DNA from 3 places in the Pseudomonas sp. 910_21 genome. Region 2 is predicted to be linked to each of the others. Evidence: predicted binding sites of a transcription regulator. Region 2 holds the regulator's gene; each other region holds the start of a gene.
What was found. The regulator FliA, encoded in region 2, starts transcription of late flagellar genes. The targets are predictions, from matches to a motif close to CTAAAGTTTNNNNNNNNNNNGCCGNTAA.

Region 1 (4,245 bases), on a different contig from region 2:
AGGCCGGCAGGCCGCCGTCCAGGTAGTGGTAGCCAGTGTGGCCGATCACGTCCAGCAGCCAGATGAAGCGGCCGGCCCAGCCACCGCCTTCGTCGTCATAGACCACGTAGACCGCGTCAGGGTTGTGTCCGAGTTCGCCGAACAGTGCTTCGAGAGCGGTCTGCGGCGGCAGCAGTCCAGGGGCGGGAGCCTGGCCGAGTTGAGTGCGTTTGGGATCGACGAAGCGCGCTCCGGGAATATGCCCGGTTGCATAGCGGGCAGCGCTGGTCAGGTCGACCAGGATCAGTTCGCGGGCGTCAAGGCGGGCGAGCAAGTCGCTCGGTTCGATGACCAGCGGCAAGCCAGAGAAGTCAGACATGTCAGGTCCCCAGGGCACAAAGGGAAGGATTGTAGCGCAAGCGTCATTGGCTGCGGTTGGTAAAGCTATGCAAGGCTTTTTCGATGCACTGAGCGGTCTTGCCGAACGCCTGGACGCTGATTTCCGAGAACGGAACACCACCCTGATCGGCCACGGCCAGCATCAGTACCCGGCCGTTGCACGACAGGGAGCGCATTAGCAGGTGTTCGCCCCGAAACAACTGGCGCAAGGAAGTTGGCAGGTGGGCGGAAAACTGCCCATTGTTGACCGGTGTCAGACGCACCTGGGCAGACTTTTCCAGCAGGCGTTGCAGCACCGTGCTCTGCTTGGCCTGCAGTGTCAGCCCTGCTGTTTCCTGGGGCAGACCATACAGTTGCTGCACCCGCAGGTGGCTCTGGCTGCGGTCGACCATCAGTAGCAGCACTCGATGCATGCCGCAGGCCACCAGGGCATCTCGGGCAAAGCCGGTGAGGTGCACGGCATTGGTGAAGGGGCTGGGCTCCAGTAGAAGTTCGCCGCAGAGCTTGCGCCATTTGGCCAGCTCCTCGGCTGTCGGAGCCGGTGCCGGCTGTTCGCCGTTGTGCAGGCGCCGCACATCCCAGGGCCAGATCAGGGCCTGGGCCGGGTGCCATAGATCGGGCTGGCTGTCATTGCGGGCGCTGGTTGCCGCCTGCTGGTGCAGCTGTTGCTGGACCTGTGCGACCGGCATTTGCAGGTACAGACCGGTGAGGTTTTGCCAGCGTCGGCCATGAGCGTTGTTCCAGGAGTGCTGCGCCGCCAGGGCCAGGCCGTTGGCCAGCAGGACGCAGTTGGCCGGCTGGTTCAGCCAGCGCTGCAGGTCCGGGTCCGCATCCAGGCGTTGTTGCTGGCGCAGCGGATGTTCGCTGTCGCGGGCGATCAGCATGACCTTGGCCAGTTGATGCTGCTCCTGGGTCAGCAGGCGATAACCCTGCTGCACCCAGATCGGCAAGTGCCAGGCATGGACCAGGGCCTGGCACAACTCCATCAGCCGAACACCGAACAGTTGCATTTCTACCTGGCGAGCCGACTCGTGCTTATAGATGACCCGCAGTTCCCATTCTTCCACGAGCTTGGGGTAGACCAGGGCCATGGCCCACAGTGGCGAGAGAAACAGCAGGCTGCCCCAGTGAATGTCCTGCCACAGTCGTGCCAGGCGCCCGGCGAAAAAACCGTTGGCTTGCTGGGTGGCGTGCTGGCTGATCAGTTGCAACTGACGCAGTGCCTGGGGGATCTGTTGCTCTGGCAGGGTGGGCAGTTGCTCGAGCAGTTCTTCGGTGCGCTTGAGTCCCAGGCGGTTGACCGCGACCTCCAGGTTTTCTGCCGGTTCGCTCATGCTGCCGTGGGAGTGTCGATTGGCTTCGCGGATCACACTCAAGGCCAGCGCCGGGCTGTTTTGCATCAGTTCGGCAATGTCGCGTAGCGAACTGCGATTGTTGGCGATGGCTTTGCACACTCGATCATGACTGGCTTGCGGCACGGGCAAGCGCACGCCATTGAGGAGCTTTACCCAGGCGTCGAGAGAGGCGGGCGGGGAATGTGGGACGTTGGTTTCATTAGACATGGTCGGGCGCAATCATCGTCTGCTGTGAACACGCCCAGAGCGGGCCAAACTGGCTTTTCGCCTTAACTGGCTATAGTCTGGCGCAGTTTTGCCGATAAGTAGAAGAAGAGTTTTAAGAACTTCCGAATATGACCTTGAACCCGACTCAATAAGTACTCTCCTACCTATGGCTAAAATTATCGGCATCATCGTCGTATTCGCGAGCGTGCTCGGCGGATACGTGCTTTCACACGGCAAAATCGCGGCACTGATCCAGCCCTTCGAGGTTCTGATCATTGGCGGTGCTGCCTTTGGCGCATTCCTCCAGGCCAACCCGGGCTACATGACGATGCACGTCGTCAAGAAATCCCTGGGCATGTTCAGCTCGCGCTTCACCCACACCTTCTATCTGGAAGTGCTGGGTCTGATCTACGAGATACTCAACAAAAGTCGTCGCGAAGGCATGATGGCCATCGAAGGGGACATCGAGGACGCTGCCGCCAGCCCGATTTTCGCCAAGTATCCGGCAGTGCTCAAAGACGAACGCATGACCGCTTTTGTCTGTGACTACCTGCGCATCATGTCCTCCGGCAACATGGCTCCCCACGAGCTGGAAGGCCTGTTCGACATGGAGCTGTTCAGCCTCAAGGAAGACCTTGAGCATCCTTCTCATGCGGTCAACGGGATTGCCGACGGCATGCCGGGCTTCGGTATCGTTGCGGCGGTACTGGGGATCGTGGTGACCATGGCCTCCCTGGGCGACGGCGACCAGAAGTCCATCGGCCTGCACGTAGGTGCGGCGCTGGTAGGTACCTTCTTCGGTATTCTCGCGGCCTATGGTTTCTTCGGCCCGCTGGCCCATTCCCTGGCCCACGATGCCAAGGAAGAACTGAACGTCTACGAAGCCATCAAGGCGTCCCTGGTAGCTTCGGCTTCCGGCATGCCGCCGTCCCTGGCGGTGGAGTTTGGGCGCAAGGTTCTGTACCCGGCGCACCGTCCTAGCTTCGCCGAGCTGGAACAAGCGGTTCGCGGTCGCTAAGTCATGGAAAATAATCAGCCGATTATCATCAAGCGCGTCAAGCGCTTCGCTGGCGGACATCACGGGGGCGCCTGGAAAATCGCCTTCGCCGACTTCGCCACGGCGATGATGGCGTTCTTCCTGGTGCTGTGGCTCTTGTCCACCGCGACCCCGGAACAGAAGATCGCCATCGCCGGTTACTTCAAGGACCCGATCGGCTTCTCGGAAAGCGGCACGCCCTACATCATCGACCTGGGCGGCTCTCCTGAGCTGGCGCCGGACAACACCCTCAACCCCGAGATCAAGTCCCAGCCGCAGCCGGACAAGGTCACGGTGGATGCCGATCAGGTGGAGGGCATGGCCGAGCAGGTTGAGCGCGAGCGTCTCGAACTGCTGCTGCAAGAGTTGCAGAACAAGGTTGAAGAGAATCCCCAGCTGCAGAAGTTCAAGGATCAGATCCTCTTCGAAATCACTCCGGACGGCTTGCGGATCCAGATCATGGATGCCGAGAACCGGCCGATGTTCGACTCTGGCAGCGCCCGTCTGAAGCCGTATTTCGAAGACATCCTGCTGGCCATGGCCGACACCATCAAGGCGGTGCCGAACAAGATCAGCATCAGCGGCCATACCGATGCCACGCCTTATGCCGGCAGCGGTGAGTTCGGCAACTGGGAACTGTCCGCCAACCGTGCCAACGCTGCGCGTCGGGCTCTGGTGGCTGGCGGTTATCCCGATCCGCAAGTGGCGCGGGTGGTGGGCTTTGCCTCCTCGGCGCTGTTCGACCGCAAGAATCCGTTCAACCCGGTCAACCGGCGGATCGACATTGTGGTGCTGACCAAGAAGGCCCAGCGCGCCATTGAAGGCGAGCAGACGGATCCCAACGCTCCAGTGCCCAATCAGGGGAGTGGGGCGCCAGGTGAAGTGCCGGGTGCGGCGGCGGATCCGAATGCCTTGCCGCCGGGCAGCGAGCCATTGCCGGCCCATGAAGTGCGCCAGCGCATGAACATCTTCGAGGATGGTGTATTGAAGATGGATGAGCAGGGATCGGCCGGCCAGGCGCCGGCTCCCAAGCCGGTTGCGCCGGCGTCCCAGCCTGCGACCCCAGCGGCCGCACCGGGAACTGTCAGGTGACAAACAACAAGGCCGCGAAGATCGCGGCCTTGTTGTTTCTACGGCGGTGGGTTCAGTAGCTGCTGTCTGGCAGGCTGGCGAGGATCGAACGGTAGCTGTTCATCCGTTGCTGCTGGATGCGCCCGTCTTCCAGAGCCTTGAGCAGTGCACAGCCCGGCTCGCGATCGTGCTTGCAGT
Region 2 (4,245 bases):
GCGAAAAATTGCATTGAGCAAGTCCGCATCATCTGGCCGGCTTTCCAGCTCGACCAGTTGTTCGGACAGTTGCTCTAGAATCTCGCCGGCCTCAACCAGGAAATCCTGAAGGATCTCTTCATCGGCGCCGAAGCTCATTAATGGGTGCTCCTAGAATCCAAGGCTGGAAAGCAAATCGTCTACATCGTCCTGACCGGACATAACGTCTTCCCGTTTATCGGCATGAATCTGCGGACCTTCACCCTTGGCGAGATGTTTTTGCGGATCTTTTTCAGCGAGGATCGATTCACGGTCATGTTCGATGCCGGCGAAACGATCGACCTGGCTGGCCATCAAGACGAGTTTGAGCAGATTGCTTTCGACTTCCGTGACCAACTGGGTCACACGCTTGATCACCTGTCCGGTCAGGTCCTGGTAATCCTGCGCCAGCAGAATGTCGTTGAGGTGGCCCGATACGGTGCGGGTTTCCTGCTCGCTGCGCGTCAGGAAACTGTCGACCCGGCGTGCCAGTTCGCGAAACTCTTCAGCGCCGACCTCACGCCGCATAAAGCGCCCCCAGTCTGCGCTCAAGGCCTGGGCTTCAGTGCTCAGGCCGTTGACCAACGGGGTGCTGCTCTCTACCAGGTCCATGGTGCGGTTGGCTGCGGCTTCCGTGAGCCGGACCACATAGGACAGGCGCTCAGTGGCATCCGTGATCTGTGAAACTTCCTCGGCTTGCGGCATGTGCGGGTCAATCTGGAAATTGACGATTGCGCTATGCAGCTCGCGGGTGAGCTTGCCCACTTCCTGATACAGGCCGCGGTCACGGGTCTGATTGAGCTCATGGATCAATTGCACCGCTTCGCCGAACCTGCCCTTTTCAAGGCTTTCGACCAGTTCCAGCGCATGTTTTTTCAGGGTCGACTCAAAGTCGCCCAGTGAAGATTCGTTATGCTCCATAGCTCCCCCGTGGCGGAATGGCTACGCGTCTCAACCGATGCGTTCGAAGATTTTTTCGATCTTCTCTTTCAACGCCTGAGCCGTGAATGGTTTGACGACATAGCCGTTTACGCCGGCCTGGGCAGCTTCGATGATCTGCTCGCGCTTGGCTTCAGCAGTAACCATCAATACCGGCAGGTGCTTGAGTTTTTCATCGGCACGCACGTGGCGCAGCAGGTCGATACCGGTCATGCCCGGCATGTTCCAGTCTGTTACCAGAAAGTCGATGCTCCCGCTGTTGAGTACCGGAATGGCAGTGGTGCCATCGTCGGCCTCGACCGTGTTGGTGAAACCCAGATCACGCAACAGGTTTTTTATGATCCGCCGCATCGTTGAAAAGTCATCAACGATGAGGATTTTCATGTTCTTGTCCAATTCGACCTCCAAGCAGTCTTAAACGCATCCAGCACCTGAACGCGCCATTCAATCAATTCGGCATAACACACAACGACTGCATGGAGCACATACCGCAAGACCGGTGCAGCGCTTGCTTCACCGGTCCTGATCGCAGTGTCCCCACACTGCCTGTCAGCGCGCTCGCCACTCCCCCAAACGCCCCCGCAAGCGGGCTGCGCACTGGCTGTGTAACTGGCTGACCCGCGACTCGCTGACCCCCAGGACCTCACCGATTTCCTTGAGGTTCAGCTCTTCGTCGTAGTACAGCGCCAACACCAGTCGCTCGCGCTCCGGCAAATTGGCAATCGCATCCGCCAACGCAGCCTGGAAGCGTTCATCCTCCAGGTCCCGTGACGGCTCGAGATGAGCACTGGCGCCATCCTCATGCAGCCCTTCATGTTCGCCGTCCTGCAACAGGTCGTCGAAACTGAACAGGCGGCTGCCCAAGGTGTCGTTCAAAATCCCGTAATAATCGTCGAGACTCAATTGAAGTTCGGCCGCAACTTCGTGATCTTTAGCGTCACGACCGGTTTTAGCTTCAATTGCGCGAATGGCATCACTGACCATGCGCGTATTACGGTGCACCGAACGCGGTGCCCAATCGCCTTTGCGAACCTCGTCGAGCATCGCCCCACGGATACGGATACCCGCATAGGTTTCGAAACTCGCCCCCTTGCTCGCGTCGTATTTGGTCGACACTTCGAGCAAACCGATCATCCCGGCCTGAATCAGGTCTTCCACCTGAACACTGGCCGGCAACCGCGCCAGCAGGTGATAGGCAATACGCTTGACCAGGGGCGCGTAGCGCTCGATCAGTTCGTATTGGCTGTCACGTGCCGACTTCTTGTAGAGGTTGTAGCCGCTGGCAGTCATAGCACCGGTCCCGCTGTTTGATGCACTAGCCGCTCGACAAAAAACTCCAGATGCCCGCGTGGGTTCGCTGGCAACGGCCAGGTATCGACTTTTTGCGCGATGGCCTTGAACGCCAATGCACACTTCGAACGAGGAAAGGCTTCATAGACCGCACGCTGCTTTTGCACGGCCTTGCGTACGCTTTCGTCGTAGGGAACTGCGCCGACGTATTGTAAGGCCACGTCCAGGAAGCGATCCGTGACCTTGGTCAATTTTGCAAACAGGTTGCGCCCTTCCTGAGGGCTCTGGGCCATGTTGGCCAAGACCCGGAAACGGTTCATGCCATAGTCGCGGTTGAGCAGTTTGATCAGCGCGTAGGCGTCGGTGATGGAGGTCGGTTCGTCACAGACCACCAGCAACACTTCCTGGGCCGCGCGGACGAAACTGACTACCGAGTCACCAATACCTGCAGCGGTGTCGATCACCAGTACATCGAGATTGTCGCCGATGTCGCTGAAGGCCTGGATCAGACCGGCGTGCTGGGCGGGGCTCAGGTGCACCATGCTTTGGGTACCCGAAGCGGCCGGAACGATGCGAATGCCGCCAGGCCCCTGGAGCAGCACGTCGCGCAGCTCACAGCGCCCTTCGATGACATCCGCCAGGGTGCGCTTGGGGGTCAGACCCAACAGGACATCGACGTTGGCCAGTCCCAGATCGGCGTCCAGCAGCAAGACTCGCCGGCCGAGCTCAGCCAGAGCCAGGGACAAGTTCACTGACACATTAGTCTTGCCGACGCCACCTTTGCCGCCGGTCACCGCAATCACCTGTACGGGATGCATGCTGCCCATGTTCTTTCTTTACCTTGTCTTACTTAGACGGGGCCACATAACTGGCTGCGCGTTCACCATTGGAACAATGCATGGCAGACCATCGATGTAGATACACTGCAATCTATTCATGTCTACCTCAGCCGACCCGCTTGGTCGGGCTGTGATAGAGGTCAGCGAACATGTCGGCCATGGCTTCTTCGCTGGGTTCTTCCTGCATCTGCACGCTGACAGCGCGACTCACCAACTGGTGCCGGCGAGGCAGGTGCAAATCGTCGGGAATCCGTGGACCATCGGTGAGATAGGCCACCGGCAATTCGTGACTGATGGCCAGGCTCAAGACCTCGCCAAGACTGGCTGTTTCATCCAGTTTAGTCAGGATGCAACCGGCCAGACCGCAGCGCTTGTAGCTGTGGTAGGCAGCGGTCAGCACCTGCTTCTGGCTGGTGGTGGCCAGTACCAGGTAATTCTTCGCCCGAATCCCACGACCGGCCAGGCTTTCCAGTTGCATGCGCAACGCCGGGTCGCTGGCTTGCAGGCCGGCGGTGTCGATCAATACCACGCGCTTGCGCAGCAGCGGGTCCAGGGCCTGAGCCAGGGACTGGCCTGGATCGACATGGGTCACCGACACATTGAGGATACGCCCCAGGGTCTTGAGCTGCTCCTGGGCGCCAATACGGAAGCTGTCCATGCTCACCAGAGCGATGTTCTGCGCGCCGTACTTGAGGACATAGCGCGCTGCCAGTTTGGCCAGGGTGGTGGTCTTGCCCATGCCGGCAGGGCCGACCATGGCGATCACGCCACCCTCTTCAAGCGGCTCGACTTCCGGGGTCTGGATCATCCGCGCCAGGTGTGCCAGCAACATGCGCCAGGCCTGGCGAGGCTCGTCGATTTCGCTGATCAGTGCCAGCAGGTCGCGAGACAGCGGGCCGGAGAGGCCGATGCGCTGCAGGCGACGCCAGAGGTTGGCCTGCTCGGGGCGACTGCCCTGCAACTGGCTCCAGGCAAGAGAGCCCAGTTGCACTTCCAGCAGCTCGCGCAGACCGTTGAGTTCGAAACGCATGGAGTCCAGAGCCCGATTATCGGGCGCCGGAGCAGCAGGAGCCGGCGCCGGGCGCGGACGCTCGGTCAGGGTCGGCTCGATCAGCGGCTCGGCGGCAGTCAATGGCAGACCGGCGAACAACTGGCGATT
Region 3 (4,245 bases), on a different contig from region 2:
CGAGATTTCGTCCGTGGCCTCGCGGGTACGCGACGCCAGGTTGCGTACCTCATCCGCCACCACGGCGAAGCCGCGACCCTGCTCGCCGGCACGGGCCGCCTCAATGGCGGCGTTGAGAGCGAGCAGGTTGGTCTGGTCGGCAATCGCAGTGATCACCCCGACAATTCCGCCGATCTCCTGGGAGCGTTGGCCCAGGGTATTGATCACCGTAGCCGTGCTGTTGAGCGCCCCGGCAATCTGCTCAAGGGACGATGACGCCTGTTCCATGGACTCGCGGCCGATGTGGGTTTGCTGGGCGTTTTCCTGGGCCAGGCGCTGAGTGCTGCCCATATTGTCAGCGATGTTCAGCGACGTGGCGCTGAACTCCTCCACCGCCCCCGCCATGCTGGTGATCTCGCCCGACTGCTGCTCCATGCCCTCATAGGCACCGCTGGACAGGCCGGACAAGGCCTGGGCCCGGCCGTTGACCTCAGCGGCAGAACGGCGGATGTGCTCGACCATGGTCGACAAGGCTTCACCCATCTGGTTGAAGCTACGAGCCAGTTGGCCGATCTCATCGTGGCTGGATACATTCAACCGCGCACTCAGGTCGCCACCGCCTAGGGCCTGGGCCTGACGCACCAGATCACTCAAGGGTGCCAGCTTGCTGCGCAGCAGCCAGACCGTGGCGCCCACCGCCAGCAACATCGCCAACAGGCTGCCGATCACCAGACGGATACCGACGCTCCAGGTCACCGCCCGGATCTCGGCCTTGGGCATGCTCGCCACCACCGCCCAGGGCCCACCGGCAAAAGGCACCGCCAGGCTGTAGAAGTCTTCGCCCTGGTCGCTCCAGAAGCGCCCCTTGCCCGGCTCCTTCGCCGCATCGGTCATGACCTGTGCGGCCTGATCCAGGCCTTGCACGCCCGCCGGCGGCACCAGCCACTTGTGCTGCTCGTCCAGCAAGGCCAGAGAGCCGCTCTGTCCGATGCGGAAGCGCTTGAGATTGTCGAACTGGGCATTCTGCGCATCGGTGTAGTCAAAACCAACGAACAGCACGGCAATCACCTTGCCGGCACGATCCAGCACCGGGGTGTACTGGGTCATGTAGAAGCGCTCGAACAACAGCGCCCGGCCAACATAACCCTGCCCCGCCATGAGTTTCTGATAGGCCGGGTGGGCGTGGTCGAGCAAGGTGCCAATGGCCCGGCTGCCGTCCTGTTTGCTCAGGGAGGTACTGACCCGGATGAAGTCGTCGCCGCTGCGCACGAACAGGGTCGCCACCCCGGCGGTCATCTGCTTGAACTCGTCCACTTCCTCGAAGTTGTTGTTCAGCACCATGTCCCCCAGGTGCAGCCCGGGGGTCTGGACCCCAGCCACTGTCACCGGTTGTTCGGGATGCAGGCTCATGCCGCTGCTGAAGCGGTTTTCAAACAAGCCACTGAGGCGCTGGGTGCTTTCGCGCAGGCTGCTGTGAAAGGTGTTGAGCTGGTCCGCCAGCAGGCGCGCTTCGCTGGCCAAGTGCTCTTCTCGGGTGTCGAGATTCGCCGAATCCAGAGAACGCAGGGCAAACAGGGTACTGCCGCTGATCACCAGGGCGAGTATCAGGGCAAGGGCAAGCCCTAGCTGGGAGGCTATCCGGGCACGGGGTTGGGACATGATGGCTCCTGGCCGAGAAGGCGGATCATCCTGATCGAGTGGCACGCTCGGCAACAATATTTCTAAGTGTTTTTAGTAATTAGGACCTTCCTGAACGCTGGTTCCATGTCCTAGGATTCGGCGGCGCCGGGCAATACTTGAGCGTCTTGCAAGGATATGTGCACAACCTTGCCGGCCGGGTGCTTCAACGTTTCAGCCCAGGCGCTCTACCGCAGGCAATTGCATCGCCTCGACCTCACCCTGGAGAAAGTCGCTGAGACGACGCAAACGTTCACCTCCCGGCCGGGTCTTGGGCCACACCAGGTAATAGTTCAAGCCGCTGGCGACGGCAGTCGGCCAGGGCAGGCTCAAGCGACCTTGAGCGACATCCTCGGCCACCATCAGCAGGTCCCCCATGGACACGCCGTAGCCCCGAGCCGCCGCAATCATCCCCAGCTCCAGAGTGTCGAACACCTGCCCGCCCTTGAGGGAAACCTGATCCGTGAGCCCCATCTGCTCCAGCCAACTGCGCCAGTCCCGCCGGTCAGGAGTCGGATGCAACAACTCCGTGGCCGCCAGCCGCGCCACATCCCAGGGCAGGTCTTCGAGCAGATTCGGAGCGCCCACCGGGACCAGTAACTCCGGGAACAGGTAGCTGGCTTCCCAATCCGGTGGAAAGTGTCCGTTGCTCAGCAGTACCGCACAGTCGAAGGGTTCCTGGTTGAAGTCCACGGAATCCACATCCATCCAGGCACTGGTGAGCTGCACTTCGTTGCCCGGCTGCAGATGGCGGAAACGGCTGAGGCGCGCCAGCAACCAGCGCATGGTCAGGGTCGACGGCGCCTTCATGCGCAGGATGTCGTCTTCGGCCCGCAAGGTATTGCAGGCCCGCTCCAGGGCACCGAAGCCCTCGCGGATGCCCGGCAGCAGCAAACGCGCCGCTTCGGTCAGTTGCAGATTGCGCCCACTGCGCTGGAACAGCCGGCAAGCGAAGTGCTCCTCCAGGGTGCGGATATGCCGGCTGACAGCACTCTGGGTAATGGACAGCTCCTCGGCCGCCCGGGTGAACGAGCTGTGCCGCGCCGCTGCTTCAAAGGCACGCAGGGCATAAAGAGGAGGAAGACGGCGGGACATGGATGCGCTCCGGCAGCGGAATGACGCAACGCTACCAGAAAGTCGTTCGCATGAGTTTTAATCATGCCAGCAAGTATTTTTATCCCTTTGTGCTATGGCCCAGAAGCGCCGAGAATCAGCCCTCTCCCCGACTTTACCCTGATCGAGCCTGATGACCATGCAGCATCCAGCACGTACCGAACTCTGGGCCATCCTGCGGCTGGCGGGGCCGCTGATCGCCTCCCAGCTGGCGCACATGCTGATGGTTCTCACCGACACCCTGATGATGGCCCGCCTCAGCCCCGAAGCCCTGGCCGGCGGCGGTCTGGGCGCCGCCAGCTATTCCTTTGTCTCGATTTTCTGCATCGGCGTGATTGCCGCGGTAGGCACCCTGGTGGCGATTCGTCAGGGCGCCGGAGACATCGAGGGCGCCGCCCGCCTGACCCAGGCCGGCCTGTGGCTGGCCTGGATCATGGCCCTGGTCGCCGGCCTGCTGCTGTGGAACCTCAAACCGCTGTTGCTGCTGTTTGGCCAGACCCCAAGCAACGTCCAGGCCGCCGGCCAGTTCCTGCTGATCCTGCCGTTCGCCCTGCCCGGCTACTTGAGTTTCATGGCCTTGCGCGGTTTTACCAGCGCCATCGGCCGGGCGACGCCGGTGATGGTCATCAGCCTGGCAGGGACTGTGGCCAACTTCCTGCTCAACTATGCATTGATCACCGGCATGTTCGGCCTGCCGAAACTCGGCCTGGTGGGCATCGGCCTGGTGACCGCCATCGTTGCCAACTGCATGGCGCTGGCACTGGCCTGGCACATCAAGCGCCATCCGGCCTACGCCGCGTACCCGTTGCGCCAGGGTCTGGCCCGGCTGAACACCCATTACCTGCGGGAACTGTGGCGCCTGGGCCTGCCCATTGGCGGCACCTATGCGGTGGAAGTCGGGTTGTTCGCCTTCGCCGCGCTGTGCATGGGCACCATGGGCAGCACCCAGTTGGCGGCGCACCAGATCGCCCTGCAGATCGTGTCGGTGGCGTTCATGGTGCCGGCTGGCATCTCCTACGCCATCACCATGCGCATCGGCCAGCACTACGGTGCCGGACAACTGCTGGATGCAAGGTTGGCCGGACGGGTCGGCATCGCCTTCGGCGCGGTGGCGATGCTGGGGTTCGCGATGATTTTCTGGCTGCTACCCAACCAGTTGATCGGGCTCTTCCTGGACCACAATGACCCGGCCTTCGCCGAGGTGATTCAACTGGCGGTGAGCCTGTTGGCGGTGGCGGCCTGGTTCGAGCTGTTCGATGGCACCCAGACCATCGCCATGGGCGCGATCCGCGGCCTCAAGGATGCCAAGACCACCTTCCTGGTGGGCCTGGGCTGCTACTGGCTGATCGGTGCCCCTTCGGCGTGGCTGATGGCCTTTACCCTGGACTGGGGACCGACCGGTGTCTGGTGGGGACTGGCCCTGGGCCTGGCCTGCGCGGCCATCAGCCTGACCCTAGCGTTCGAGTGGCGGATGCG

Region 1: the regulator FliA is predicted to act here: its motif matches at 2,011-2,038, upstream of motA (flagellar motor stator protein MotA).
Region 3: the regulator FliA is predicted to act here: its motif matches at 1,753-1,780, upstream of FW796_RS12120 (methyl-accepting chemotaxis protein).

Annotation. Positions count from the first base shown of each region.
Region 1 is NZ_VXCY01000004.1:201,187-205,431, reverse strand. Features, by position in the region: gene rhdA (thiosulfate sulfurtransferase) at 1-358, opposite strand, end outside; gene FW796_RS14665 (HDOD domain-containing protein) at 402-1,940, opposite strand; gene motA (flagellar motor stator protein MotA) at 2,107-2,958, shown strand; gene motB (flagellar motor protein MotB) at 2,962-4,068, shown strand; gene rsgA (small ribosomal subunit biogenesis GTPase RsgA) at 4,121-4,245, opposite strand, start outside.
Region 2 is NZ_VXCY01000001.1:44,214-48,458, forward strand. Features, by position in the region: gene FW796_RS00220 (chemotaxis protein CheA) at 1-138, opposite strand, end outside; gene FW796_RS00225 (protein phosphatase CheZ) at 151-939, opposite strand; gene FW796_RS00230 (chemotaxis response regulator CheY) at 970-1,341, opposite strand; gene fliA (RNA polymerase sigma factor FliA) at 1,507-2,247, opposite strand; gene fleN (flagellar synthesis regulator FleN) at 2,244-3,074, opposite strand; gene flhF (flagellar biosynthesis protein FlhF) at 3,193-4,245, opposite strand, start outside.
Region 3 is NZ_VXCY01000003.1:454,438-458,682, forward strand. Features, by position in the region: gene FW796_RS12120 (methyl-accepting chemotaxis protein) at 1-1,638, opposite strand, end outside; gene FW796_RS12125 (LysR substrate-binding domain-containing protein) at 1,831-2,751, opposite strand; gene FW796_RS12130 (NorM family multidrug efflux MATE transporter) at 2,909-4,245, shown strand, end outside.